DNA from 3 places in the Micromonospora sp. NPDC002575 genome. Region 1 is predicted to be linked to each of the others. Evidence: riboswitches for the same ligand, from Rfam matches in the RefSeq annotation. Region 1 holds a riboswitch; each other region holds the start of a gene.
The links. Region 1 has a riboswitch for cobalamin ahead of cobN (cobaltochelatase subunit CobN). Riboswitches for the same ligand answer to the same signal wherever they lie in the genome.
Positions count from the first base shown of each region.

Region 1 (9,743 bases):
GCGGCGGCGTCCCAGGCGGCCCGGCGACGGGCGGTGACGCCGCCCCGGTCGTCGAGGGCGAACGGCAGCCGTCGCACCCGGCCACCGTCCACGTACGACCGGACGGTCGCCTCGGCCCGCCCGCCGCAGCCCGCCGCCCCCGGGCCGGTCCCGGTCCCGTCGGGGCCGGCCGGGGCGTCGGAGCGCTCGGCCAGCACCGGGACGAACACCACGTCGGCCTCGCGCAGCACCCGCACGGCCTTCACGGTCAGCAGCTCGGGGTCGCCCGGCCCGACCCCGACGCCGGTCAACGTGGGCCCGCCGGGCCGCGACGCCGGGGCGGTCACCGGCACGCCTGCACGAGGCGGCGGGCGGCGTGCGGCTGGCCGGCCCAGTGGACGTGCAGGTAGGAGGCGTGCACCCGGCCGTCGACGAAGCCGTGTTCCGCGTCGTCGAAGCGCCACGCCGGGGTGTCGCCGTGGCCGGGGTCGGTGACGGTGCGGTGGAACTCGTGGCCGCGTACCCGCTCGCCGGCCCGGGCCACCGGGGAGTCGGCGGCGGCCACCGCCTCCCGGTAGCCGAGGGTGAGCCGGCCGGTCATCCGGGCGGTCAGGTCCAGCCGCCCGCACATCGGCGCGCCGTCGAGGGAGCGGCCCAGGTAGAGCAGGCCGGCGCATTCGGCGACGACGGGCCCGTCGAACGCGGCCAGCTCGGCGCGCAGCGCCGCGTTGCCGGCGAGCGCGTCGGCGTGCGCCTCCGGGAAGCCGCCGCCGATCACCACCGCCCGGGTCCCGGCCGGCAGGCCGGGGTCGCGCAGCGGGTCGAACGGGGCCACGGTCGCGCCGGCCGCCGCGAGGAGTTCGGCGGTCTCGGCGTACGAGAAGGTGAACGCCGCCCCGGCGGCCACCGCGACCGTCGGGCCGCCGGTGCCGGCCGGGCCGCCGACGGCGGCTACCGGGTCCCAGGCGGGGGCGGTCAGGGGCGGGGCGCCGCGGGCCAGGTCGAGCACCGCGTCGAGGTCGACGGTGGCGGCGACCAGGTCGGCGAGGGCGGCCACGACCGCGAGGGACTCCGGCGCCCGCTCGGCGACCGGCACGAGGCCGAGGTGCCGCGACGGGGCGGCGACCTCCGCGGAGCGGCTGACCGCCCCGAGCACCGGCACGCCCACCTCGTCGAGGGCGTCGCGCAGCAGCCTCTCGTGCCGGGGCGAGCCGACCCGGTTGAGGATGACCCCGCCGACGCGCACCCGCTCGTCGAAGGCGCGCATGCCCAGCACCAGGGCGGCGGCGGAGCGGCCCTGGGCGGTGGTGTCGAGCACCAGCAGCACGGGGGCGTCGACGAGGGTGGCGACGTGGGCCGTGGAGGCGTACCCCCGGCGGCCGACCGCGCCGTCGTGCAGGCCCATCACCCCCTCGATCACGGCGACGTCGGCGGGCGTGGGGACGCTCGCGCCGTGGCGCAGCAGCGGCGCGACGCGCTCCGGCCCGACCAGCCACGGGTCGAGGTTGCGGCCGGGCCGGCCGGCGGCCAGCGCGTGGTAGCCGGGGTCGATGTAGTCGGGGCCCACCTTGTGCGGGCTGACGGTCAGGCCGCGGCGGCGCAGCGCGCCGAGCAGGCCGGTCGCCACGGTCGTCTTGCCGTGCCCGCTGGCCGGGGCGGCGACCACCACCCGGGGCAGCGCCCACGAGGTGCTCACCATTCGATGCCCTTCTGGCCCTTCTGGCCGGCGTCCATCGGGTGCTTGACCTTGGTCAGCTCGGCGACCAGGTCGGCGGCGGCGACCAGGCGCGGGTCGGCGTCGCGGCCGGTGATCACGACGTGCTGGAAGCCGGGCCGGTCCGCGAGGGTCGCCACGACCTCGTCGACGTCGACCCAGCCCCACTTCATCGGGTACGTGAACTCGTCGAGCACGTAGAGGCCGTAGCGCTGCGCGGCCAGGTCGCGCTGGATCTGCCGCCAGCCCTCCAGGGCGTCGGCGGCGTGGTCGGCCTCGCCGCCGCGCTGGATCCACGACCAGCCCTCGCCCATCTTGTGCCAGGCGACCGGCGCGCCCTGGCCGGTGCGCCCGTGCACCTCGCCGAGGGCGCGGAAGGCGTTCTCCTCCCCGACCCGCCACTTGGCGCTCTTGACGAACTGGAACACCCCGATCGGCAGCCCGGCGGTCCAGGCGCGCAGGGCCAGCCCGAACGCGGCGGTCGACTTGCCCTTCATCTGACCGGTGTGGACGATCAGCAGCGGCCGGTGCCGCCGCTGCCGCGTGGTCAGCCCGTCGTCGGGCACCCGTTCCGGCCTACCCTGCGGCATCAGCGCACACTCCTGTCCTGCCGGCTCGTCCTGCCGGCATTCCGCGATCTTGCGGTTGCGGCCCCCGCCTGCACCTGGTTCGCCCCTTTCGTCCGGGCCCGAAGTGCAAGATCGCCGGGGGTGGGGGTGGGGGCGGTGAGGGTGGTGAGGGGGCGGTGGGGGGCGTTCAGGTGGGCGGCCAGGCGGCGGGCCAGGTGCAGGCGGACGGGGCCGGACTCGCAGTCGACGACCACGCACGGCGCGCCGGTGGCGGCGAGCACCGCCGCCGCGCGGTCGGCCCGCTCCAGCGGGCGGGGCCCGGCGGTGGCCCGGCCGTCGGTGAGCACCAGCACCAGGGGACGCCGCCGCGGGTCGCGCAGCCGCTCCACCCGCAGCAGCTCGGCGGCGGCGAGGAGGCCCTCCGCGAGCGGGGTGCGCCCGCCGGTGGGCAGCTCGGCGAGGCGGGCGGACGCGGCCAGCACCGACGAGGTCGCCGGGAGCAGGGTCCGCGCCCCGGCCCCCCGGAAGGCGACCACGGCCACCTTGTCCCGCCGCTGGTAGGCGTCGGTGAGCAGGGCGAGCACGGCGCCCTTCACGGTCGACATCCGCTCCCGCGCCCCCATCGAGCCGCTGGCGTCGACGACGAACAGCACGAGGTTGCCCTCACGCCCCTCGCGGACCGCCTCGCGCAGGTCGGCCGGGCGCAGCCGCAGCGGGCCGCCGACCCGGCCCCGGGCCACCTGGTGCCCGGCGGCGGCGCGGATCGTCGCCGGCAGGTGCAGCGGGCCGGGCCGGCCGGCGCGCGGGGTCCGCGCCCCGGTGGTGCGGCCCCGGCCGGTGCGGGCCCGCGACCGCCGGCCGGGCACCCCGTCGCCGACGCCGGGCGCGGTGAGCAGCCGGGCCGTCAACCCCGTGCGGGGTACGGCCACCCGCTGCCGTCCGCCGCCGCCCTGCTCCCCGGGCGGAGCTGCGGGCTGGTCCCCGGGCCGGGCGCGCTCCCCGGGGCCCCGGGCGTCGGCGGTCGGCCCCGCCGTGCCGTCGCCGGAGCCGTCGCCGTCCTGCCGCTCGCTCGCCGGGCCGCCAGCCGCCGGCCCGTTCCCCGGGTCGTCGCCTCCCGCCGGGCCGCCCCCGTCGGGACCACCGCCGCCGTGGGGACCACCGCCACCGTGGGGACCGCCATCACCGTGGGGACCGCCACCGCCGTCCGGGCCGCCGCCGTCGCCGTCGGGGGCGGGCGGGTCGTCGTCGGGGTGCTCGTCGGCGGCTCGCCGCAGCGCCTCGTCGAGGCGGTCCTCGTCCAGCCCCGGGGCGTCGAACGGGTCGCGGCGGCGGCGGTGCGGCAGGGCGAGCCGAGCGGCGACGCGGACGTCCTCGGCGGTCACCACCGTCCGGTCCTGCCAGGCGGCGTGCGCCATCGCGGCGCGGGCGGTGACGATGTCGGCGCGCATCCCGTCCACGTCGAACGCGGCGCACACCTCGGCGATCTGGCGCAGCGCGGCGTCGGGCAGCAGCACCCGGCCGAGCCGGTCCCGGGCGGCGGCGACCCGCCGGGCCACCTGGGCGTCGGCGTCGGCCCAGCGGGCGGCGAACCCGGCCGGGTCGGCGTCGGCGGCGAGCCGGCGGCGCACCACCTCCACCCGCACGGCCGGGTCGCGGCTGGCGGCCACCTCCACGGTCAGCCCGAACCGGTCCAGCAGTTGCGGGCGCAGCTCCCCCTCCTCCGGGTTCATCGTGCCCACCAGCAGGAACCGGGACGCGTGGCTGACCGACACGCCCTCCCGCTCGACGTGGTTGCGGCCCATCGCGGCGGCGTCGAGGAGCAGGTCGACGAGGTGGTCGTGCAGCAGGTTGACCTCGTCGACGTAGAGCACGCCCCGGTGGGCGGCGGCGAGCAGGCCGGGCTCGAAGGCGCGTACCCCCTCGGCGAGCGCCCGCTCCAGGTCCAGCGAGCCGACCACCCGGTCCTCGGCGGCCCCCACGGGCAGCTCGACCAGGCGGGCCGGGCGACGCTCGACGGGCGCGGCGGCGCGGCCCGGGTCCGCCGGCTCCGCCGGCGACGGGCCCTCGGAGGCGGCCGGGTGCGGGCCGTCGGGGCAGGACGGGTCCGGCGTCGCCGGGTCGCAGGCGAACCGGCAGCCGGCGACCTGGTCGACGGGCGGAAGCAGGGCGGCCAGGGCCCGCACGGCGGTGGACTTCGCGGTGCCCTTCTCGCCCCGCACGAGGACCCCGCCGATGGCCGGGCAGACGGCGTTGAGCAGCAGCGCGAGGCGCATGTCGGCCATGCCGAGCACGGCGGAGAAGGGGAAGACGCTCATTGCCGGTCCTCCAGGTCGCCCTCGCTGGCCAGGTACGTCTCGCGCAGCCGGTCGAGGGTGGCCGGCTGCGGGGCCGCCCACATCCCCCGGTCGGCGGCCTCCAGGAGCCGCTCGGTGATGCCGCGCAGCGCCCACGGGTTGGACTGCTCCAGGAACGCCCGGGTGGTGTCGTCGAAGACGTACTCGGCGGCGAGGCGCTCGTACATCCAGTCGTCGACGACGCCGGCGGTGGCGTCGTAGCCGAACAGGTAGTCCACGGTGGCGGCCAGCTCGAACGCGCCCTTGTAGCCGTGCCGGCGCATCGCGGCGATCCACTTCGGGTTCACCACGCGGGCCCGGAACACCCGCCGGGTCTCCTCACCCAGGGTGCGGGTGCGCACGTCGTGCGGCATCGCCGAGTCCCCCACGTACGCGGCGGGGGCGACGCCGGTGAGGTGGCGCACCATCGCCACCATCCCGCCGTGGTACTGGAAGTAGTCGTCGGAGTCGACGATGTCGTGCTCCCGGGTGTCCTGGTTCTTCACCGCCACGGCGATGCGGGCGAAGGAGCGTTCCATGTCGGCGCGGGCCTCCCGCCCGTCCAGGCCGGGGCCGTACGCGTAGCCGCCCCAGACGGCGTACACCTCGGCGAGGTCGGCGTCGCTGCGCCAGTTGCGGGCGTCGATCAGCGGCAGCAGCCCCGCCCCGTACGCCCCCGGTTTGGAGCCGAAGACGCGGGCGGTGGCCCGGCGCTCGTCGCCGTGCTCGGCGAGGTCGGCGGCGACGTGCGCGGCGACGTAGTTCTGCTCGGCCGGCTCGGCGAGGGCGGCGACCCGGCGCACCGCGTCGTCGATCAGCGCGACGACGTGCGGGAACGCGTCGCGGAAGAAGCCGGAGATGCGGACGGTGACGTCGACGCGGGGCCGGCCCAGCTCGGCCAGCGGCACCACCTCGACCCCGGTAACCCGGCGGGACCGGTCGTCCCAGGTCGGGCGGCAGCCGAGCAGGGCGAGCACCTCGGCGACGTCGTCGCCCTGGGTGCGCATGGCGCTGGTGCCCCAGACGGTGAGCCCCACCGAGCGGGGATAGGCGCCGGTGTCGGCGAGGTGCCGGGCCAGCAGCGAGTCCGCGAGGGCCACCCCGACGTCCCAGGCGTTGCGGCTGGGGATGGCCTTCGGGTCGACGGAGTAGAAGTTGCGGCCGGTGGGCAGCACGTTGACCAGGCCCCGGGTGGGCGAGCCGGACGGGCCGGGCGGCACGAACCGCCCGTCGAGCGCGGCGAGCACCCGGTCGACCTCGTCGGTGGTGCGCGCCAGCCGGGGCGCCACCTCGCGGGCGGCGAAGCGCAGCACGTCGGCCGCGTCGGGCACGGGCCCGCCGGTGACCTCCGCGACGACGGCGTCGACGGTGGCGGCGACGGCGCTGTCGTCGCCCGCGTCGGCGGCCCAGCCGACGGTCTCCATGCCGACGACGAGGCGGCGGGCCAGCCCCTCGATCAGGTCGACGGCGTCGGCGGCGGTGCCGGCGGGGCCGTCCGCGACGGCGGTCAGCGCCGCCGGCACGGCGATGCGCCGTCCCGGCTCGGCGAGCAGGGCGGCCTCGTCGAGGCCGTACGCGGCGGCGAGCGCCTGCCGCAGGCCGGGCAGGGCACGCGCCCCGCCCCACACCTGGGGCGCGCGCAGCACGGCGAGGACCAGGTTGACCCGCGCCTCGCCGGTGGGCGCGCCGCCGAGGACGTGCAGGCCGTCGCGGATCTGCACGTCCTTGACCTCGCACAGGTACCCGTCGAGGTGCAGCACGAAGTCGTCGAAGTCGTCGGCGGCGGGCATGTCGGCGGTGTGCAGGTCGTGGTGCAGCTCGGCGGCGCGCACCAGGTCCCAGATCTGGGCCCGCACCGTCGGGACCTTCGCCGGGTCGAGGGCCTGCACGGTGGCGTACTCGTCGAGGAGCTGTTCGAGCTTCGCCAGGTCGCCGTACGTCTCGGCGCGGGCCATCGGCGGCACGAGGTGGTCGACGACGACGGCGTGGGCGCGACGCTTGGCCTGGGTGCCCTCGCCGGGATCGTTGACGATGAACGGGTACACCAGCGGCAGGTCGCCCAGGACGGCGTCGGGGGCGCAGTCGGCGGCCAGGCCGAGGCCCTTGCCGGGCAGCCATTCCAGGGTGCCGTGCTTGCCGAGGTGCACCACGGCGTCCGCGCCGAACCCGCCGTCGGCCTCGGGCGCGGCCAGCCAGCGGTACGCGGCGAGGTAGTGGTGGCTGGGCGGCAGGTCGGGGTCGTGGTAGATGGCGATCGGGTTCTCGCCGAACCCGCGCGGCGGCTGGATCGCCAGCAGCACGTTGCCCAGCCGCAGGCCGGCGAGCACGACGTGGCCGTCGTCGACGTACAGCTCGCCGGGCGGCTCGCCCCAGTGCTCGCGGATCCGTTCGCGCAGCGCGGCCGGGAGCGCGTCGAACCAGCGCCGGTAGCTCGCCTGCGGCACCCGGGCGTCGGCGGCGGCGAGCTGCGCGGGGGTGAGCCACTCCACGTCGTGGCCGCCGGCGGCGATCAGGGCGTGGATGAGCGCGTCCCCGTCGTCGGGCACGGGCCGGCCGCCGAGGTGGTAGCCGGCGTCGGCGAGCGCGGCGAGCAGCCGCACCGCCGAGGCCGGGGTGTCCAGGCCGACGGCGTTGCCGACCCGGGAGTGCTTCGTCGGATAGGAGCTGAGCACGATCGCCAGCCGCTTGTCGGCGTGGGGCACGTGCCGCAGCCGGGCCTGGCGCGCGGCGATCCCGGCGACCCGGGCGGCCCGCTCGGGGTCGGGCTCGTAGACCGACAGCCCGTCGGCGTCGATCCGCTTGAACGAGAACGGCACGGTGACGATCCGGCCGTCGAACTCGGGGATGGCCACCTGCATGGCGGCGTCCAGCGGGGACAGCCCGGCGTCGCTGCCGGCCCACTGCTCGCGGGTGCTGGTGAGGCAGAGCGCCTGCACGATCGGCACGTCGAGGGCGGCGAGCGCGCCGACGTCCCAGGCGTCGTCGTCGCCCCCGCCGGAGGCGTCGGCGGCCACCGTCCCGCCGGCGGCCAGCACGGTGACGACGAGGGCGTCGCAGCGGGCGAACAGCTCCAGCGGCCCGTCGCCGGGGGCGAGCCCGCGCAGCGAGCCGCAGAAGATCGGCAGGGGGTTCGCCCCGGCGGCGTCGACCGCGTCGGCGAGGGCGTCGACGAAGGCGGTGTTCCCGGCGAGGGCGTGCGCCCGGTAGAAGACGATCCCGACGGTCGGCCGCTCGGGCTTGTGCGGGCGCTCGCCGTGGACGCCGTGCCCGGGGGTGGGCGCGGGCGGGGCGAAGCCCTCGCCGGTGAGCAGCACCGTGTCGGAGAGGAACCGGGCCAGCTCGGCGAGGTTGCCCGGACCGCCCTCGACCAGGTACGCCAGCGCTTCGGTGGCCACCCCGGAGGCCACGGTGGACGCGGCCATCAGCTCGGCGTCGGGGACCGCCTCGCCGCCGAGGACGACCGTGGGCACCCCGGAGCCGAGCACGGCCGCGAGGCCGTCCGGCCACGCCTGCCGGCCGCCGAGCAGCCGTACGACGGCGAGGTCGACGCCGTCGAGCAGCGCCGGCACGGCGTCGGCGGCGACGCGGGCGGGGTTGGCCAGCCGGTAGCCGACGCCGCTGGCCCGGGCGGCGAGCAGGTCGGTGTCGGCGGTGGACAGCAGCAGGATGCGCACGGAAGGCTCCGGAGAGTGACGCACGGGGCGGCGGGTGGGCCGCCTGCGGGCAGGCATGGGCGCGGGTTCAGCGGGTGCGGCGGGCCTGCGGCCGGCTCACCGGCGGCGGCCGGAGCGCCGGGGACGCAGCATGACGCGGTACGCGGTGCGCGGGCTCAGGTGCGGCGACGGGGCGCGGGCAGGCTGTCGCGCGCCAGCAGGCGGCGACGATGGTCGTCGATGTGCGAGACGCCGTGCGTCATCGGGTCCTCCTCGGGTGTCCACGCCCTGGGGTCGCTCCGACGGCCGAAGTATCCTGGCTCCCGGATCGACGCTCACCCCCGGCCTTCCAACCGCAGACACACGGTCGTGACTCACGAGGGGGGATCGCTCCCCGGTGACAGTGGCGGGACCGCGCCGGAATCGCACCGGCTTCCTTCACTGCCGTCAGGCCGCGAATGCTGCCACACCCGACCGCCGCCGGTCAACGCCGGACCACCGGCCGCCCACAGCCCCGAACCACATCGATGAACGACAATTGCATCGGGAATCGGATGCGGTGAGGGCAAATGTCGTACGCCGATGGCTGGGGGTCGTTTCGCGCACCCTTTCCTGCCGGCCGGCCCTCGGGCTGGTTAGGCTGATTCCGATCATCTCCCGCTGGCGCGGGACGGGAATCGCGCGAAAGGCATCCGATCAGGTGGCGACGCAGGTCATCGTGCTCAACGGCGGCTCCAGTTCGGGCAAGTCCGCGATCGTCCGGTGCCTCCAGCGCATCCTGCCGCACCCGTGGATCAGTTTCGGCGTGGACGACCTGATCGACCGGCTGCCGCCGGCCATGCTGGGCTCCCCGTCCGGGCTGACGTTCGGCCAGCGGGGCGAGGTCGACGTCGGCGAGGACTTCCTCGCCGTGCAGCACGCCTGGCTGGTCGGCATCGCCGCGATGGCGGGCGCCGGGGCACGGATCATCCTGGACGAGGTCTTCCTCGGTGGCGGCGCCTCCCAGGAGCGCCTCGGCGGCTACCTGGCCGACGTCGAGGTGCTGTGGGCCGGGGTGCGGTGCCCCTCGGCGGTCGCGGCGGGCCGGGAGGTCGCCCGGGGCGACCGGGTGATCGGGATGGCGGCGGCACAGGCCGAGACCGTGCACGAGGGGGTCCGCTACGACGTCGAGGTCGACACCAGCCGCGCCGAGTCTCTCGACTGCGCGCGGGCCATCGCCTCGCGCGTGCGCTGAGCGACGCCGGGCGGCGGGCCGGTGCGCCGCCCGGCGGGTCAGCGCAACCGGCGCTCCGGGTGCGCCCGGTTCCAGGCCCGCATCCGCTCCGGGTATCCGGTGCGCGCGGCCTCGTACAACGGCACGGCGTGCCGCTGGGCGATCTTCGCGGCGACCCGCGGCGACCCGGTCCGCCGCCGGATCCACTCCCCGTCGTGGGCGATCGCCATCACCGTGGTGTCGGTCGCGGTGGTCTCCGGCTCCAGGTAGAACTCCACACCC
Region 1 covers NZ_JBIARA010000013.1:109,708-119,450, forward strand. Annotated here, with positions in the region: gene cobI (precorrin-2 C(20)-methyltransferase) at 1-326, opposite strand, end outside; gene ACFYWL_RS20180 (cobyrinate a,c-diamide synthase) at 323-1,678, opposite strand; gene cobO (cob(I)yrinic acid a,c-diamide adenosyltransferase) at 1,672-2,283, opposite strand; gene ACFYWL_RS20190 (VWA domain-containing protein) at 2,283-4,577, opposite strand; gene cobN (cobaltochelatase subunit CobN) at 4,574-8,269, opposite strand; cobalamin riboswitch at 8,558-8,687, opposite strand; gene cpt (chloramphenicol phosphotransferase CPT) at 8,949-9,482, shown strand; gene ACFYWL_RS20205 (hypothetical protein) at 9,521-9,743, opposite strand, start outside.

Region 2 (9,743 bases), on a different contig from region 1:
GCGCTGCTCGTCTTCGTCTGGCTCGACCGGGTCGGGCTGGGCGGCGGCGGTTGGGCCGGGGTGCTGTGCATCCTGGCCGCGGCGCTCGTCGCCGTCGCCGTGCCGCACACCGTACGGCTGCTCGGCAGCGGCGCGGCGGCCCGTGCCGTGCTGCCGTTCGCGGTGCTGTTCCCCGGTGCGGTCTGGTCCGGGGTGTCGGCCGACGGGCTGTTCGCCGGGGTGACCGCCACCGGCGTCGCCCTGCTGGCGCACGGCGTCACCCGGGGGCGTGCCGTGGGCGCGGTCGCCGGTGGCGCGTTGCTGGCGCTCGGCTGCTACCTCTCCTACGGGCTCGTCCTGATGGCCCCGGTCGCCCTGGCGGTCGTCGTGCTGGCGGGCCGGCACCGGCGCACCGTGGGCTGGGCGTTCGCCGGAGCGGCACCGGTCGTGGCCGCGTTCACGGCCGCCGGTTTCGGCTGGCCCACCGGCTACCACCTGGTCGTCGAGCGCTACTACCAGGGCATCGCCGCCGATCGCGCGTACGGCTACTGGGTCTGGGCCAACCTGGCGCTCGTGGTCGCCGCGGCGGGTCCGGCGGCGGCCGTGCTGCTGCGCCGTGCGGTGCTGGCCGGCTGGCGGGCCGTCGCGCGGCGGCGGCCGGGCGCGGAGCAGGCGACCTGGCTGCTGCCCCTCGCCGCCACGGCGGCCATCGTCGCCGCGGACCTGTCCGGCTACAGCAAGGCCGAGGTCGAACGCATCTGGCTGCCGTTCACCGCCTGGCTCATGGCCGGGGCGGCGCTGATCCCGCCCGCCGACCGCCGCACGTGGCTCGCCGTGCAGGCGGGGGTGGCCCTGACGATCAACCACCTGCTGCTGACAGGCTGGTAGGCGTAGGTGCCGGCGCACGCCGTTTGCGCTGCGCCACCGTAGGGAAGACGGCGGGCGACAGTGGCGCGCGGAGCCGCCCGCGCCACCGCAGCACGGGGGGACGGACATGGCTGACCGCGAACAATTGCACGACCTTCGCCAGAAGGCCCACGATGCGGGCATCGAGGGCAATTCCAAGATGACCGAGGATCAACTGCGCGAGGCGCTGCGTAGGGTCGGAAAGGGCGAACAGCCCCAGATGGCCAAGCGCGAAGCCAGGCGGTGACGAGGTCGGGCGGTGCCGGCGTCCGCTCGCGGTGCCGGCACCGCCCGCCTGGGGCTCCGCCACCGCGGCCCCGCGGGCGTCGGGTGCGGGGTGCTCCGCTCAGCGGGCCTTCCGCGTCGCCCGCTTGCGGGGCGGGGTCAACAGGTCGGCGATGGCTGCGATCGCGGACGGCACCAGCCGGTAGTACGCCCAGACGCCGCGCTTCTCGCGTTCGAGCAGGCCGGCCTCGGTGAGGATCCGGAGGTGGTGACTCACGGTCGGCTGGGACAGCCCGAGCGGCGCGGTGAGGTCGCTGACGGACGCCTCGCCTTCCGGGGAGGACTGGATCAGGCTGAGCAGCCGCAGCCGGGCCGGGTCGGCGATCGCCTTCAGCACCCCCGCGAGCCGCTCGGCGTCGGCGCGCTTGATCGGCTCGCCGGTGAGCGGCGAGACGGCGGGCGGGGCGGTTCTCGGAGTTCCCACGCCCCCCATCGTCGCACCGACACCATCGATCGGGCGGTGGATCCGGAACTCGGGTGTCGCCACCAGCCTGCGGGGTGATGCCCGGCCGGACAGGCCGGCGACGAAGGGCGGCCGGGCCGGTCGGACGGTGGAGACGCCTCCTGGCTACGCCGCCGGTACGTCCCGCGGCCTCATTCATCTGACCTCCTGCGAGGCGCTGGGCTACTACAAGCTGCCCGTGAGCGCGGAGGGGATGACCGTCGGCTCCGGTTTCGAGGCGGTGGACGCTGCCGTGCCCGGCCCTGCTCGCCGCCGGGCTGGCCCGGCTCGGCCGGTGATCCGGGCGCCCCTCAGAAGCAGGGGAACCGGATGTCGGCGCTGGCGGTCTCGGCGCCGCTGGCGACCGTCACCCGCACGATGACGTCGGCGTACGCCGAACAGTATCCGCTGCTCGCCGGGCCCTGGTCGGCGTAGAGGCCCGTGAACGGCGTCAGCGGCTGCCACGTGTAGCGGTAGTCGCCGGCGCCGCCGGTGGCCGACGCGGTGCAGCCGAAGTCGCGCCACTGGCCGATGCCGAACTGGGCCTTGCAGTGACCGTCGACGGCCAGCGTGGCGGCCGGGGTGCCGAGCAGCGTGCTGCCCAGCGCGGTCGCGGCCAGGCCGGCGGCGACTGTCGTGATCAGGCTCATCGGGGTCCTCCGATCGACATGCGTTCACGTCTGGACGGCGTGGCAGCCGGCGCGACCGCGCCTGGACCGACCGTACGGCCCGCCCGTCCGGACCGCAGGACGAGCCGCCCCATTCATCGATGTACTCCCATGTAGCGATATTGACATCAGATGTCATACGAATTACGTTGGCCATGCTCCCGTCACCCTCCGCCAGGCGGGGGAGGGCACGTGCCGCAGCAGCCCCGCCTGCACCCGGACGGGCGTCGTCAAGCTGGCCGTCCCCGGTCAGTCGGTGCTGGCGGCCACGCGGGGGTGAGGAACACCGATGTCGACTCCGGTGCCGGGCGCTGGTGCCCGGATGGCCCGGCTCTTCAACCCGCATTCCCGAGAAATGGGGAGGACAATGCGAAAGCTAGCCGCTGCCCTCACGGCGCTGGTCACCGCCGCCGCGCTCGTGCTGATCGGGCCGCCGGGACCGGCGTCCGCCGCCCCCTACGTTCCGCAGGGGTCCAACCGGTCCGTGCTCAACTTCAACACCCACTGGCTGTTCTCCGGCGACGTGCCCGGCGGCGCCGGGCAGGCCGTGGGGCTGGACGAGAGCGGCTTCGTCCCCGTGACGCTGCCCTACTTCCGGACCCATCCGCACAAGGGCTTCCCCAAGGGTGACTTCGAGGCGCCCGCCTCGTGGTACCGCCGCCACTTCACGCTGCCCGCCCAGTACTCCGGCCGCCGGATCGCCGTCGAGTTCCAGGGCGTCGCGAAGGTCGCCGACGTCTACGTCAACGGCACCTTCGTCGGCCAGCACAAGGGCGCATACACCTCCTTCACGTACGACATCACGCCGTACCTGAACATCGGCGGCGCCGACAACGTGATCGCGGTGAAGGTCGACTCCATGACCCGCAACGACATCCCGCCGGAGGGCGGCGCGATCGACTACTACGTCTGGGGCGGGATCGTCCGCGACGTCAACATGATCGTCACCGACCCGGTGCACGTGGACTGGACGTACCTGACCACCCCCAACACCACCACCGTCAACGCCAGGACCCGGGTGCGCAACGACAGCGCACAGTCCCGGTCGGTCACCGTCGTCACCCAGGTCGTCGACGCCACCAACAACGTCGTGGCCACCGGCACGGCCACCCAGACCATCGGCGCGCAGTCGGCCGCCGAGTTCGCCTACAACACCAGCACGATCGCCAACCCCACCACCTGGCACCCGGACCGCCCGTACCTCTACACCGTCTACACGCAGGTGCGCGACGGCGCCACCTACGTGGACGAGCACAAGACCCGGCTCGGCATCCGGACCATCCAGTTCAACAAGAGCGACGGCAAGTTCTCCATCAACGGCCAGGCGTTGAAGCTGCGCGGGCTCAACCGGCACGAGTCCTACCCCTACATCGGCCGGGCCGCGCCCAACCGCCTCCAGGCCAAGGACGCCGACATCATCAAGTACGAGCTCGGCGCGAACATCGTGCGGACCTCGCACTACCCGCAGGACCCGGAGTTCCTCGACCGCGCCGACGAGATCGGCCTGCTGGTCATGGAGGAGATCCCCGGCTGGCAGCACATCGGCAACACCGCCTGGCAGGACATCGCGGTGGAGAACGTCCGCGAGATGGTGATGCGCGACCGCAACCACCCGTCGATCGTGCTGTGGGGGGTGCGGATCAACGAGTCCGGCGACAACCACAACTTCTACACCCGCACCAACAACCTGGCCCGGCAGCTCGACCCGTCGCGTCCCACGGGCGGCGTGCGCAACTTCAAGGGCAGCGAGCTGCTGGAGGACGTCTACACCTACAACGACTTCTCGGGCACCGCGGAGGCCCCGACCGTGCTGCCGTGGCTGGTCACCGAGGCGGTCGGGCACACCTCCCCGCACAAGTCGTGGGACCCGGAGCAGACGCAGGTCAACACGATGAAGGTGCACCTGAACGTGCAGAACACCGCCGCCGGCAGGTCCAACATGGCCGGGGCGCTGGGCTGGGCGGCGTTCGACTACAACACCACGTTCGTCACCCCGCCGTCCTGCCAGGACTACACCTGCTACCACGGCGTCTCGGACATCTTCCGGATCCCGAAGATCGCCGCCGCCGCGTACGCCTCGCAGCGCGACCCCGCGCTGTACGGGCCGTACGTGTCGATCGCCAGCCAGTGGACGCCCGGCGTCTCCAGCGGCACCGTCCTTGTCGGCGGCAACTGCCAGCAGGTCGAGCTGTTCGTCAACGGCGCGTCCCGCGGGCGCGTCAACCCCAACGCGTACACGAGCCTGCCGCACCCGATGTTCCAGTTCACCGGGATCACCGTGAGCAGCGGGCAACTGCGGGCGGACTGCTGGATCGGCGGACAGGTCGTGGCCACCGACACCCGGCACACCCCCGGCGCGGCGACCCGGCTGACGCTGACGGCCGACGACTCCGCGATCAAGGCCGACGGCGGGGACATGACCCGCGTCGTGGTCAGGGCCCTGGACAGCAACAACCAGGTGGTGCCCACCAACAGCGCCCCCGTGTCGTTCAGCGTCACCGGGCCCGGGGCGGTCGTGGGGGAGAGCCCGTTGGCCCTGGAGGCCGGCACCGGCGCGGTGTACGTCAAGAGCGCGCTGGGCCAGACCGGCGCGGTGACGCTGACGGCGTCCGCGCCGGGCCTGACGTCGGCGAGCGTCACCGTGAACACGACCGCGTTCACCGACCCGACCGTGCCGACCAGCGGCGCGTACACGTTCGGCTTCCCGGTCGACGTCAACGACCGGCAGAGCTTCACCTACGCGGGGAGCTGGCAGGCCGTCGGGGACAACCAGACCTTCAGCAAGGACTACACCCGCAGCGGCACGGCCGGCGACACGGCCACCCTCACCGTCACCGGCAACCGCGTGGTGCTGTTTGGAGTGCAGGACCCGTCGCACGGCTCGGCCGCCGTGTCGGTCGACGGCGGCCCGGAGCAGACGGTCAGCTTCCAGGCGTCCGCCCGCCGCGGCAACGTGGCGCTCTTCAACAGCGGGGCCCTCACCCAGGGGCAGCACGTCGTGCGGGTACGGGTCGTCGGCAACGGCCCCGTCGCGCTGGACCGCGCCACCGTCGTGTCGGCCGCGCCGGCCGTGGTGGCGCCGCCGCCCCCGGCCAACGGCGGGAACGGCCAGCAGGGCGCCATCGTCGGCGCGCAGTCCAACCGCTGCGTGGACGTGCCGAACTCGACGACGACCAACGGCACGCAGGTGCAGCTCTTCGACTGCGGCGGCGGCAGCAACCAGCGGTGGACCTACACGTCGAGCCGCCAGCTCCAGGTGTACGGCAACAAGTGCCTGGACGCCTACGGCCAGGGCACCAGCAACGGCACCACGGTCGTGATCTGGGACTGCAACGGCGGCAGCAACCAGCAGTGGAACGTCAACGCCAACGGCACCATCACGGGCGTCGCGTCGGGGCTCTGCCTGGACGCCAGCGGCGCCGCCACCGCCAACGGCACGAAGATCGTCCTGTGGTCGTGCAACGGCGGCGCGAACCAGCAGTGGAGCCTGAGGACCTCCTAGCCGGCCGCCACCCGGATCCGGGCCGGCCCGCGCACCCTGCGGGCCGGCCCGCCGTCCGTGACCCCGCCGCCGGGGGTCGGCGCCGGCCGTCCCCGGGTCAGCCTTCGGCCACCGCGGCGCGGAGGGCGCGCAGCGCGTAGTAGACGCGGGAGCGCACGGTGCCGACCGGGACGCCCAGGTCGGCGGCGATCTCGTGGGCCGTGCGGTCGCGGAAGTAGACCTCGTGCAGCACGCGGCGGTGGCCGGCGCTGAGCCGGCCGACCGCGTCCCGCAGCGCCTGGTTCGCGATCGCGGTGTCGGCGGTGTCGTCGCCGGTCGCGCCGCACTCCTGGTCCGTCTGCGTGGCGACTTCGACCGGGCGGGCCTGCCGCCGTCGGGCCTCGTCGATGACGAGCCGCCGGGCGACGGTGAACAGCCAGCGTCGCCTTCGGCCGTCGCTGTCGGGCGGCAGCGAGTCGAGGTGACGCCACGCCCGCAGCAGGGTCTCCTGGATGACGTCCTCGGCGGTCTGCCGGTGGCTGTTGGTCAGGCCGTGGACGAACCGGGTCAGTGGCGTGCCGTGCGCGGCGAGCAGCTCACGGATGCGGATGTCGGTGTCGGTGTCGGTGTCGTTGGCCAGGCAGGTCACAGGGCGGTCCAATCACTCGGGCGGCACGGCTGCCGGGAATGACGTCAGGAATGCCGGCCGACGTGTTGGTGACGATGTGGCGCGGCGGTCCGGCCCCGCACGCGCGGGGCCGGACCGGCGGACCGCGCCGCACCGCGCGGTCCGGTCGATCACCTCGCCTGGTCGAGCCAGAGGGCGTCGGGGCCGGCGGGGAAGCGCAGCTGGCCGGTGGTGTCGTGGACGGCCCGCCACACCGTCTCGGCGACATCGCTCTCCCGGGTGAACAGGTCCTGGTTGACGAAGCCGCCGAGGGCCTTCTTCGCGAAGGGCTCGTAGGGCGCCGGGACCAACCCCTCCAGCGAGGTGGTGACGTCGATGTTGTTCGTGGCACCGGCGGCGAAGTTCGTCGTCAGGCAGGCGCCCGGCTCGACGGTCCTGGCCCGCACGCCGAACTCCGCGAGCTCCAGGGCGAGGGACGCGGTGAACCCCTCGATGGCCATCTTGCTGGCCTTGTAGACGGCCGAGAGCGGCATGTGGCCGAGCACCACGCTGGAGGTCACGTTGACCACGACGCCGGACCCGCGCTCGCGGAACTGCGGCAGCACCGCCTGGGTGGTCGCCATCACCCCGAAGGTGTTGGTCTCGAAGATCTCCCGGACCCGGGCCATGGGCGTGCCCTCGAAGACGCCGATCAGCCCGATGCCGGCGTTGTTGACCAGGGCGTCGATGGGCCCCGCCGCGGCGAACGCGGCGGTGATCGTGTCGGGCCTGGTCACGTCGAGCTCCAGGACGCGGAGCCGGTCCGACTCGGGCAGGACGTCCGCGCGCGGCGTCCGCATGGTGGCGATGACGTTCCACCCCTGCGCGAGAAAGTGCCGGGCGGTCTCCCGCCCGTATCCGGAGGAGGCGCCGGTGATGAGGATCGTCTGCATGGCGTGAATGCTCCTGTCGCCCGTTCGAGTGGTTGCCGCACCAATGCTGTGCGGTGGCCGGGGGAGTCACATCTGTCATTCGACTTCCCGATCCGGCCGCCGCCGGGGCGGGCGACTTAGGTGCCGCCCCGGCGGCTGGCGTCCGGCTACGACGGCAGGGCGCCGATCTGTCGCATGATGGTCAGCCGGTCCGGCAGCGCCACGAGGTCGCCGTCCGCGACCAGCTCGACGAGGGGGTGTCGCAGGTCGGGCATGCCGGCGAAGAACGCGTCGCCGAACTCCTTCACGCCCTGCCGGTCCATTTCGCCTTCCCGGCCGCCCGCGGCTCGCTTTGCCGCTCACCTGGCGCGAGTGTGGAGTTACGCTGCGCGGCGACTCGCCCGACCCATCATCTGGTGTTGCCATCTTCGCCTTGTGCCCATATATGGTGTCACCCGTAGCTGGTTCGGCCATCGGTCCACGGTGGTCGAGGCAAGAGGGAACCCGGTGTGAGTCCGGGGCTGCCCCGCAGCGGTGAGTGGGAACGACCGCCGTCAACGAAGCACTGGGCCCGGCCGGGCCTGGGAAGCGACGGCCAGTAGGCATCGAGCACGACGCCCGCGAGTCCGAAGACCTGCCAGCGTGCCGCACGCGACGCGTGCGGCGGTCGAAGGCCGCGTGGGACGGCCGACGCCATCAGCCGGCAGCGGCGGCGAAGTGTGCCACCGCGGGTGGCCGGCGGCGTCCTCCCGCGCGCCCTCGACCTCGGGGACGGGCGTCAGGAGGACGAACATGAGCGGGACGCGGGAGCTGGCGGGGCCGGAGCAACGCCGGCACGTCATGCAGGTGCGGAAGCGAGACGGCGACACCGAGCCGGTGGACGTCAACAAGATCGTCAAGGCGGTCGAGCGCTGGGTCGCCGACCTGGACGAGGTCGATCCGTTGCGGGTGGCGACGAGGACGATCAGCGGCCTGTACGACGGGGCGACCACCGCCGAGCTGGACAAGCTGTCGATCCAGACGGCCGCGGAGCTGATCGGCGAGGAGCCGCAGTACTCGAAGCTGGCGGCCCGGCTGCTGGCCGCGTACGTGGCCGAGGAGGTCCGCGGGCAGGAGGTCGACAGCTTCAGCCAGTCCATCCGGTACGCCCACGGCCTCGGCCTGATCGGCGACGACACGGCCGCGTTCGTGGCCGCGCACGCCCGCGAGCTGGACGACGCCGTCGACCCGGCCGGTGACCTGCGGTTCGAGTACTTCGGCCTGCGCACGGTCGCGGACCGTTACCTGCTGCGGCACCCGCGGACCCGGCTGGTGGTGGAGACGCCGCAGTACTGGCTGCTGCGGGTGGCCTGCGGGCTGTCGCAGACGGCGGGGGAGGCGGTCGACTTCTACCGGCTGATGTCCAGCCTGGCGTACCTGCCGAGCTCGCCGACGCTGTTCAACTCCGGCACCCGGCACACCCAGATGTCGTCGTGCTTCCTGGTCGACTCGCCGCGCGACGAGCTCGACTCGATCTACGAGCGTTACCACCAGGTGGCGAAGCTGTCGAAGTTCTCCGGCGGCATCGGCATCTCCTGGTCGCGGGTGCGGGGCCGGGGCGCGCTGATCCGGGGCACCAACGGGCGCTCGAACGGGATCGTGCCGTTCCTCAAGACGCTCGACGCCGGGGTGGCGGCGGTCAACCAGGGCGGGCGGCGCAAGGGCGCGGCCTGTGTCTACCTGGAGCCGTGGCACCCGGACGTCGAGGAGTTCCTGGAGCTGCGGGACAACACCGGCGAGGAGTCCCGGCGTACCCACAACCTGAACCTGGCCAACTGGATCCCCGACGAGTTCATGCGCCGGGTCGAGGCCGACGGCGACTGGTCGCTGATCGACCCGTCCGACGCCCCCGAGCTGCCCGACCTCTACGGCGAGGCGTTCGACTCCGCGTACCGGGCGGCGGAGAAGAAGGCCGTCCGCACCGTCCGGGCCCGCGACCTGTACGGGCGGATGATGCGCACGCTCGCGCAGACCGGCAACGGGTGGATGACGTTCAAGGACGCGAGCAACCGGCTGTCCAACCAGACCGGCGAGCCGGGCAACGTGGTCCACCTGTCGAACCTGTGCACCGAGATCCTGGAGGTCAACGACGACGACGAGACGGCGGTGTGCAACCTCGGCTCGGTCAACCTGGGCGCGCACGTCGACGCCGGCGGCGTCGACTGGGAGCGGCTGCGCGCCACGGTCCGCACGGCGGTGGTGTTCCTCGACCGGGTGATCGACATCAACTACTACCCGGCGGCGCAGGCGGCGGCGTCGAACCCGCGCTGGCGGCCCGTCGGGCTCGGGCTGATGGGCTGGCAGGACGCGCTGTTCACCCTGCGCCTGCCGTTCGACTCGCCCGAGGCGCGCGAGCTGTCGGCCCGGGTGCAGGAGGAGATCTTCCTGACCGCGCTGGAGACCT
Region 2 covers NZ_JBIARA010000008.1:135,918-145,660, reverse strand. Annotated here, with positions in the region: gene ACFYWL_RS14870 (hypothetical protein) at 1-867, shown strand, start outside; gene ACFYWL_RS14865 (hypothetical protein) at 974-1,132, shown strand; gene ACFYWL_RS14860 (ArsR/SmtB family transcription factor) at 1,232-1,603, opposite strand; gene ACFYWL_RS14855 (hypothetical protein) at 1,924-2,262, opposite strand; gene ACFYWL_RS14850 (glycoside hydrolase family 2 TIM barrel-domain containing protein) at 2,648-5,782, shown strand; gene ACFYWL_RS14845 (sigma-70 family RNA polymerase sigma factor) at 5,880-6,410, opposite strand; gene ACFYWL_RS14840 (SDR family oxidoreductase) at 6,560-7,321, opposite strand; gene ACFYWL_RS14835 (hypothetical protein) at 7,468-7,623, opposite strand; cobalamin riboswitch at 7,746-7,957, shown strand; gene ACFYWL_RS14830 (ribonucleoside-diphosphate reductase subunit alpha) at 8,093-9,743, shown strand, end outside.
Region 2: linked by a shared signal. The riboswitch ahead of ACFYWL_RS14830 (ribonucleoside-diphosphate reductase subunit alpha) and the one ahead of cobN (cobaltochelatase subunit CobN) in region 1 are both predicted to bind cobalamin.

Region 3 (9,743 bases), on a different contig from region 1:
TCGGAGTAGCACAGGTGGGTGTGGATCTGGGTGTCGTCGGCGACACCGCTGGTGGCCAGGCGGAACGCGCCGACCGCCCAGTCCAGGTAGGCATCCTGGTCTGCCGCGCGCAGGGGCAGGGCCTCGCGCAGCGCCGGCTCGTCGACCTGGATCACCCGGATGCCGGCCGCCTCAAGGTCGCCGCACTCGTCACGCAGGGCGAGGGCGACCTGGTCGGCGGTGACGTCGATCGGCTGGTCGTCGCGCACGAACGACCAGGCGAGGATCGTCACCGGACCGGTGAGCATGCCCTTGACCGGCCGATCGGTCAACGACTGCGCGTAGGAAGACCAGGCGACCGTCATGGGAGCCTTGCGGGCCACGTCGCCGTAGATGATCGGCGGACGGACACAGCGGGAGCCGTACGACTGCACCCAGCCGTGCTCGGTAGTGGCGAAACCGGTCAGTTGCTCGCCGAAGTACTGGACCATGTCGTTGCGTTCCGGCTCGCCATGCACGAGCACGTCGAGGCCCAGCCGCTCCTGGAGCCGGACGACGTGCTCGACCTCGGCGCGCATCCGCTGGATGTAGCCGGCGTCGTCGAGCCGGCCGGACCGGTGTGCGGCGCGGGCCGCACGCAGCTCGGCGGTCTGCGGGAACGAGCCGATGGTCGTGGTGGGCAGCGGCGGCAGCGGCATCCGGGCCTGCTGGGCCGCCGCCCGCTGCCGGTAGTCACCCCGTTGCCTGTCGCCAGGGCGCAGCGCGGCGAGCCTGTCCCGTACGGTGTCGTCGCGCCACGCCGCTGGGGCGGACGGCAGCGGTTCGGGCAGCGACGTGGCGCCGTCGCGCAGGGCTCGGCCGAGCAGGACGACCTCGTCGACCTTCTGCCGGGCGAAGGCCAACCGCCGGCGCAGCCGCGGATCGAGCGTCGCCTCGGCGGCGAGGTCCACCGGCACGTGCAGCAGGGAACAGGAGGCGGACACGGCGACGTGGTCGGCGAGCCCGGTGACCACCGCACCGGTCGTTATCGCCGCCCGCAGGTCGGTGCGCCAGACGTTACGGCCGTCGACCAGTCCGGCGACGATCGTCTTGCCGTGCAGTGGGCCGGCCCCGGCGAGACGTCGCAGGTTGCCGGGCCCGGCAACGAGGTCCAGGCCGAGCGCCTCGACCGGCGTGTCCAGCAGCGCGGGCAGCGCGTCACCGAGTTCCCCGAAGTAGGTGGCGACGAAGATCCTCGGCCGCTGCCGCACGGAGCACAACCGCGTGTAGGCATCGCGTAGCGCCTCGGTCTCGGCCGTGGTGCGGTCGGCCACGTAGGCGGGTTCGTCGAGCTGAACCCACGTGACACCGGCGGCGGCGAGGGCACGGAGAATGTCGGCGTACACGTCGACGAGTTCGGTCATCCGATCGAATGCCCCGGCACCTGGCGTGGAGGTCTTGGCCAGCAGCAGGAACGTGGCGGGCCCGACCAGCACCGGTCGGCTCTCGATACCCAGCGCGCGGGCTTCTCCGTACTCACGCAACGCCTTGTCGGGGTTCGCGGCGAACACGGTGTCGGGTCCGATCTCCGGGACCAGGTAGTGGTAGTTGGTGTCGAACCACTTCGTCAGCTCCAGCGCCGGTTCGGCGTCGACGCCGCGGGCCATGGCGAAGTAGGTGTCGAGCCCCGACAGGCCGAGCCGGGCGAAGCGTCGTGGGACCGCGCCGACGGCCACCGCCGTGTCGAGGACGTGATCGTAGTAGGAGAACGTGTTCGACGGGATCGCGTCCAGGCGGGCGTCGCGCAGCGTCCGCCAGACCCCGGCGCGCAGCGCGACCGAGGCGCTCTCCAACTCCGCGGCGTCGATGCGGCCCGCCCAGTAGGCTTCCACGGCCTTCTTCAGTTCACGGTTCCCACCGATACGTGGATAGCCGAGCACGGTGCTCTGACCGAATGTGGTGCTCATGGGTCCTTCCCTCGAAGCGTCCGAGGACTCGCGCGAGGGCGGGAGGGAAGAGGCGCAGGGATGCGCCGGCTTCCGCCCCGGCCTTCCCGAGAGACCGTCAGCGGCGCACACCGGCCGGTGTACGCAGTGCGGGCAGGTCTTCGGACTCGTGGGCATGACCTGTTCGGTCGCCTACTGGCCGTCGCTTCCCAGACCTCGCGGTCCAGTGCTTGATGACGGCGGTCGTTCCCACTCACCGCTGCGGGGCAGTCCCGGTCTCGCACCGGGTTCCCTCTTACGACGCCGCGACGCTCGAACGTCACGGCGAACCAGCACTGCTGTCTATCCTAGGTGTCCAGAAGCGATCGGCGTTGGCGCGGCACGAGGTGCGTCAAGCCCGGGCCCGACTGGCGTGCATCGAGGCGATCGTCGCGGAGGCCGACCCGACCGACAGCTTGTGCGAACGTCTCACCCGGGTGCTGGCCGGCTCGGATGCGGCTCGGCCAACAATCGGACGTCAGGAAAGGTGACAGGGTCGCCCTTTAGCCCGCGTTCACGGCCGGCTCCCGTTACCTCCATCCTCGATGCCATGCTCGGCATGAGTGCTCATACGCAATTTCTGCAGCCGCAGGTCAGAGAAGCAGGGTTCGCTTCCGGCCTTCGGGGAAAAGGCTCACGCCGAGGTGAGGCGGTTCCGCCTCACCTCGGCGCTCCTATGACAGGTCAGGATCCCGACAGGGTGAAGTACGGCGATCCAGGAATGCTGCCATACGTCCTGAACACGCTCTTCTTCAGGTCGTTGATGTTCCGGGTGCCGAGGTAGACCGTGGCGCCGTTCTTGTAGCCGTAGACGTTCACCGGCTCGCTGCTGTACTTGCCGAAGTGAACCGTGGAGCAGCCGCCCGGCGGCGCAACGTACGTGGTCAGGCCGCCGCGATACGGAAACTCGAGGTACGAGCTGTAGTTGCCCTTGCTGCACACCCCCGTCGCGCCAGTGGCCGCGAGGGCCGGGCTCGCGGACGCGAGCGTCCCCACCGTGGCAGCAACGGCGAGCAGGCCGACAATCTTTGCCCGTCGCCGATTCTGAACATTCTTGGCCATGCTGTTCCACTCCCGCCTGGTTGCCAGTTGCCTGGCGTATGTGCGTACACCTCGTTCACGTGCCCGGCTGGAGAATGGTTCACGGTTTCTCTGGCGCCACCACGACTCAGCGCCAACGCCCAGCCACGATCCCAAACGGCCGCTGCCGTACCAGGCGGGCAACGGCGGCCCTGTGGCGCGGTCGGACGATCATGATCAGTCCGGCGGTGATCACGAGTCCCACTCCCAGCGGTATCCCGGCGAGCAGCCACGGGTTTGCCTTGAACGCTCGGCTGGATGCACCGACCTGCCCGGGCGGGGGGAAGGTGACCTGGCTGGCTGCGGTCTTCCTCACCAGGCCGCTTTGCAGGTGCACCTCCGCCTTCCATGGGCCGTTCGGCAGGTCTCGAGGGAAGCGGATGGTGACGGTGCCGGAGGTGCCGGGCGCCAGGGTGGCGCCCTGTGCGACGTTGAACGGTCCGGTGTGCATGCCGGCGGGGCCGTCGGACAGGTTGGCGGAGCCGGTGATGTCCAGGGCGCGCTCGCCGGTGTTGCGCACGGTGATGCCGAGGGTGGGTATGCCGTCGTTGTCGCGGGCCGGGGTCATTTCGCCGATGGTGAAGTCGGAGGGAGGCTCCCCGCCGGGGCCGATGTCGAGGTACATCCGGATGCCCACGCGGCGGACCTGGCGGACGGTGACGTTCGGGTCTGGTTTCGGCGTGACCTGCGCCCAGATCACTCCGTACCGTTCGCCGCGTGACGCGTCCGGGGGCACGGTGATGGTCACCCGCACCCGTGCGTCCGTGTGGGGCTTCAGGTCGACGGCGGGGCGGTCGAGGGACACCCAGGAGGTGAGCTCGTTGGTTTCCCTGCCTTCGCCGAACTGGAACTCGCCCTTGCTGATGCTCGCGGCGGCGGGGTAGACCTCGATGTGTTGCGGGTTGTCGGAGTCGTTCTTGACGAGCACCTGACGGTGGATGGTGGCGCCGGGTGGCAGGTGGTCGACGATGTACCGCCGCGCGCGGGGGTCTTCCCGTCGGTTGGCCGGCGCCTCCAGCAGTTGGATGCCGATGCTTCCCGCGTCCGGGTCCGTTGCGGGCTCGCTGGCCTGGGCGGGTCCGCCCAAGCCAGCGATGCACAGCAGGGCCAGGGCAGCCAGCCGGCCCGGGTAGTCAGGCCACCGAATGGGTCACCGTCCCGGTGTAGAGCCCCCCCGCGGCAGACAGGGGCACGTCGACGATCAGGTTCGGGTTCCAGGTCGCCGAGTTGTCGCCGGTGCCACCGCTGTGGGTGAAGGCGGTCAGCGGTGAGGTGTTGCTCAGCGGTTGCGCGCTGGCGCTGGTGGGCTGGCCGGGGGTGAAGGTTCCGGTGCCGGTGGTCGCGATCGCCGGCCCGGACCAGTAGCTCACGTCTGACGCCGGGATGACCTGCCCGGTGCTCCCGGAGCCGGTGGTGAAGTCGGTGGACGTCACGCTGGCTGTCCAGCTGGCGTTGGCTGCGGCCCGCTGGTCCGTCACCGTGACCTGGCCGAGGGCGCCGGTGATCGTCCCGCCGGGCGAGCCGCTACCGAGGTTCGCCGCACCGGGCGTATCGATGGTCAAGGCCCCCGTGTTCACCGTGAAGGTGACCGTTGTGCTGTCCGACGCCGCTGCAAAGGCCGGTGCGGCGGACAGACCCACCACCGCCACTGCGGCCGTGGTGAACAGTAGAACTCTGCGCATGCTGCAACCTCATCTCCCGATATCCCCGGTCCGCCGCGTGGGAACGCGGCGGGCAGTCACAGATGCACGATAACCAGAAAAAGCCGCAGGAGCCCCATAACTACGTGAATCGGACAAACGGTGACGCCTCAACGACGAAGCCAACCAACCAGAAGCAACCATCCGGTTACCCGACACCCGGTCAGGCGACCGAGTGGGTCAGGATCGCGGTGTAGGTGCCGGCCACCGCCGACAGCGGGACGGTGATCACCAGGGTGGGACGCCAGGTGGCGGAGTTCGTCCCCGAGCCACCACGCAGACTGAACGCGGTTTGCGTCTGGCTGAGGGGCTGGGCCTGGGCGGCCGTGGCCTGCCCCGGGGTGAAGGTACCGCTGCCGGTGGTGGCGGTGGCCGGCCCGGACCAGTAGGAGGCGTTGCCCTTCGTGACGGTGAAGCCGGAAGTGCCAGTGAAGTCGGTGATCGACACGGTGGCCGTCCAGGCGGCGGGCGAAAGCGCACGTTGGTCGGTCACCGTCACCGCGCCGATGCTGCGGCTGACGGTGACGCCCGGACTGCCGCTGCCAATGCTGGCGGTGGCAGGCACGGTGATGGAGAGGGATCCGGGCGGCGGCGCCGCCGTGAGCCGGGCCGACTGGCTGCCGGTGGTCTCGGCGGTGCCGACCACCACCCTGGTAAAGGTCGCCGTAGAGACACTGACCGTCAGCCGCACGGCGGCGGCGTAGACGCCTGCGGCGGTGGCCGAGGAGGAGCCCGATATCCGGATGGTTGCCTTGTTGCTGCGATCGGCGATCAGGGACAGGCCAGCGTAGTCGCCGGTGGTCGGCGCGGTGAGGGCGACCGATGCACCCGCGTCGGCGGTGAATGCCGCGCCGCTGACCGTCGGGCCGCAGGGCGTGGGATACGTGGAACAGCCGAGATAGATCGCGACGCCGCTGCCGGTCAGCTGACTGCCCGTGCCGGTCACCGTGACGCCGCCGGTCACGACGAAGGTGCCAGCAGCGAGGGTGAGACGCGCGCCGCCGCTGACAGTGATGGTGTCGTACACCCCAGGGTTGATGGTCCGCGAGCCGGTGGTCAGGGTGACGTTGGCAAAGGGTGGGGTCGGCGTGGCGGGGCAGGCGGCGTCGCCGGGGCAGAGGGGCAGGCTGGCATAGGGATCGGTGCCGGCGGGCTGGTTGACCGGTGCCGGGCTGAACGCGCCGGTGTTCTTGGCTGCGAAGCCGGCGGGGGCGGCCGGACCGCCGATGGTGGTGGTGGCGCTGATCAGCGCGGTGCCCGATTCGCCGCTGGCCAGCGCCGCTTCGCTGCTCGTGGAGTTGACCAAGATCGCCCCGGTGACGCTGATGGTGCCTGGTTGAGCGCGCAGGGCGTCCTTTGCCGAGGGGTCGAGGACGCACAGGGTGGCGGTACACGGAGTGGCCGCCTGCGCGGCAGGCGCCGAGGTCACCAGACCGGCCGGAGGAGCAAGGAGGAGCAAGCCGAGGATCGAGGATGCTCGCAACAAGCGGCGGGGGCGACTCAGACCTATCACTCGTACATTATTAGCAACTCCAGCATCAAACGTCGCAAAAAGGTCATACGCCCCGCGCCTCGACCCGCCCGAACTTGCCCTGCCGGTGGTCCGCTCCGCACCCGGCCCAACCACCCCAATCGCCCCAATCTGCCGAAAACAGTCATCTACCCCCAAATGCGACCTATCATCGCTCGTGTTCGTCTTCGGAATCTGACGGGGGTTGTGAAAGTGAGAAAGATGATGCGCCAGTACGCGGCGGTCGCCGCGATGGCCACAGGGCTGCTGATGGCATGGAGCGTGCCGGCGGCAGCGCAGGCCACGATCGACATCAACCCGGGCAACGTGCCCACTACCGCTGCCGCGTTCACCCAGGACTGCGACCCGAACCTCGGCGGCGGACCCTATCCGAATGAGGACGTGTGGGTGTTCAACCTGCCCGGCAACCCGGACACCTCCGGGGTGTTCGAGTCGGTCACCGCGACCTTCTCCACCCCGCAGGGCACCGTGACCGTCACCATCCCCACCGACGGCGGCGAGATCGTCAACGACCTCGGCACCAGCAAGGCGTGGATTCGGCTACCCGCCGGGTGGACGCTGACCGGCGCCACGGCGACGATCAGCGGGCAGGCGGACTTCTTCGTCCTGACCCACACCTGCGCCGCGAGCGGCACCCCCACCCCCACACCCACCCCGACGGGGTCACCGACCGGCCAGCCCACCCCGACGCCGACGGCGACGGGGTCACCGACCGGCCAGCCGACACCGACACCGACGGCGACGGGCTCGCCTACCGCCAAGCCCACACCGACTAAGTCCAAGCTGCCCGTCACCGGCGCCAACCGCGGATCCGGACCGATCGGCCTGGCCGCCGCCGGCGTGCTCACCGTCGCGGCCGGCACGGTCCTCGTGTTGGCGCGCCGCCGCCGCGGCACGCGTGCCTGACACCTCATGTTGGCCCTGCCGGCCAACGCGGTAAGCAGGTGACCGAAACGGTCACCCGCGGCTGGCACGGGGCCGCCGACCTCCTACGGCGCGCCCCGTGCCAACCGCATCCACCTGCTGCGGCACCTCCGCCCGTGGCGACATGCGGTTTTGCACTACAACAGGCTTCGCCCGCGAGACCTGGCACCCGTCCTAACAGGAATCTCGTAGCTGGCCCGGATCCTTCTCGTACGTCCTGATGGTCTGGTCTGGAGGTTCGATGAGGGGACTCACATCGGCGCGGCCGGACTGGCCGCCGCTGTGGTGCTGGGGCTCGGACAACCCGCCTGGGCCGCGCCGGACGCCGGCGGCACGCCGGGCGGTGGCGGAACCGGCCGGGATGGCGGGGTGCCGGTGGGGTCCTCCGGCAGGCGGGGCCGCCACGGCCGCAGGTGGTCGACGCCCAGGTCCCACAGCGTGCGGACCAGTTCGAGAGCCGCCACGCCCCGCGCGTCGTAGCACCGGTACCCGGCACCGGAGTACCCGGCCGGCGCGACGATGCCCTCGTCGGCATAGAACCGGATGGCGCTGACACTCAGACCCGTACGCCGGGCCACATCCCCGATCGACAACCACTCGTCCATGGCCACCACCCCGACGTCTCAAGCCGCTGGAGAGTCAACAGCGGAACCCCGGCTAGCCGGTGGCGTTGACGACGGCGGCGATCCGCTCGGGCAGCGGATACACCTGCTCGACCGGCAACCGGGCGGCGGCGGCCCGGTCGTCACCGCTGCGCACCAGGTCCCGGATCTGCCGCACGTCGGAGGTGACGTCGCGGATGGCCACCACCCACTCGTCGACGTACCCGGCGACGGCCGGGCCGGAGAGACCCACCTGCAACGACCGGTGCGGCAGTGCCGCCAGGCGCAGGGATCGTTCCGGATCCCACTGCACCCGCACCGGACTGGCCTTGAGCTGCCGCGACCAGGCCGCCCGGTCGGGGTACAGATCCGGGTCGTGGTGACTCAGGCAGGCCCGCTCCAGCGCCCACTCGAATCCCTCGCGGCGCAGGTCCACGGCGAGCACCCGTTCCTGGCCCTCCTTGGTGGCCCAGCCGCAGCGGTACATCATCCACAGGAACGACGGCTTGATCCACGTCATCCGTTCCCGTTTGAACGGGGCCACGAAACGGCCCGCCGCCACCGCCGGCTCCGCGATCTGCGGAGGGTACGCCTGGTAGACGGTGATGGTGTCGGCTGAGTATCGAGCGCGGATCTGACGCAGGGGTACGGACATCCGCCGATCGTCGCCGACCCAGCCGGGCGCGAGCCACCGAATTCGGCGGCGCGGACCGTCACATCGAGAAGCGGTTCACCCGCTCGGGACGCAGCACGATGCGCACCACTCCCCCGCTGCGCCACTCGTCGACCAGGCTCTGGCGCTTCGGGTCGCTCATGTCGTAGTACCGCCCGGCGAGCCGGGTCGCCAACTCCACGCCGCCGTCGTCGTGCAGCGTGACCGGGCCCTCCACCGACACCCAGTGCTCGGGCTCACCGGTCGGCGCGGCCACGACCACGGAGGCCCGGGGCCGCTCACGGAGACGCTTCAGCTTCGGCGCGTCGGGCAGCGAGAACATCTGGAGGTCACCGTCATCGGTGATCTCGAACCACACCGGGCGCGGCGCCGGCCAGCGGTCCCCACGGGGCGCCACGGTGAGGAAGGCGTACAGCGGCCGGGCGAGCAGGGCAAGATCCTCGTCGCGGAACATGCCTCCAGCCTAAGGCGCATTCGGTGGGCGCGGTCGAGCCGAGGCGGAGTCCGGACTCGGGCCGGCGGCGCCCCGTGCGGCGGGAATGCCGTGCGGGGCGACGAACACCTTGTCGGCTGTGCCCGCACGCTGCGCCTCCAGGGCCTCGGGCAGCTGGTCCAGGCCGTAGAACGCCGGACGCAGGCGGTCCAGGCCGAGGGACGGCAGCAGCTGCACGGCGCGGTGATGGGTGTACGGGTTGATCACCGCGCCGACGAGCGTCAGCTCCCGGGCGAAGATGTCGTTGGGGCGTACCCGCGCCTCGTCGTCGGGCCGGGCCACCCCGAAGACGAGGATCCGGCCGCCCCGCGACGACACGGTGATGGCCGATTCGAGGATCCGGCCGGAGCCGACGGCGTCGATCACGTGCGGGAAGCCGAGCCCGTCGGTCAGCGCGACGGCCTCGTCCAGCGACGCCGGGTCGAGCGCGGCGTCGGCGCCCATGCGCAGGGCTGCCGCCCGCCGGTCGGCGCGCGGGTCCAGCACCACGACCGGCGCGAGCCCGCGGGCCCTGGCGAGAGCCACCATCATGGCACCGGCCGGCCCGGCGCCGAAGATGAGGACCGGCAGCCCGGACCGCGGGTCGAGCTGGTCCATGCCGTGCAGGCAGCAGGCGAGCGGCTCGGTCATCGCCCCGATCCACGGCGGCGTCGCGGCCGGCAGCCGGTACGCGATCCGGGCCGGCACCACCATCCGCTCGGTCATGCCGCCGTCGAGTTTCACGCCGTACCCCCGCTTGGCGTCGCAGAGGTGCTCCTGGCCGAGGCGGCAGTACGTGCACCGGGTGCAGTAGTCGT
Region 3 covers NZ_JBIARA010000020.1:89,845-99,587, forward strand. Annotated here, with positions in the region: gene metE (5-methyltetrahydropteroyltriglutamate--homocysteine S-methyltransferase) at 1-1,925, opposite strand, end outside; cobalamin riboswitch at 2,039-2,253, opposite strand; gene ACFYWL_RS25455 (hypothetical protein) at 2,628-3,005, opposite strand; gene ACFYWL_RS25460 (hypothetical protein) at 3,112-4,110, opposite strand; gene ACFYWL_RS25465 (hypothetical protein) at 4,157-4,672, opposite strand; gene ACFYWL_RS25470 (hypothetical protein) at 4,887-6,182, opposite strand; gene ACFYWL_RS25475 (LPXTG cell wall anchor domain-containing protein) at 6,447-7,160, shown strand; gene ACFYWL_RS25480 (MerR family transcriptional regulator) at 7,430-7,783, opposite strand; gene ACFYWL_RS25485 (DUF4291 domain-containing protein) at 7,836-8,435, opposite strand; gene ACFYWL_RS25490 (pyridoxamine 5'-phosphate oxidase family protein) at 8,494-8,907, opposite strand; gene ACFYWL_RS25495 (alcohol dehydrogenase catalytic domain-containing protein) at 8,917-9,743, opposite strand, start outside.
Region 3: linked by a shared signal. The riboswitch ahead of metE (5-methyltetrahydropteroyltriglutamate--homocysteine S-methyltransferase) and the one ahead of cobN (cobaltochelatase subunit CobN) in region 1 are both predicted to bind cobalamin.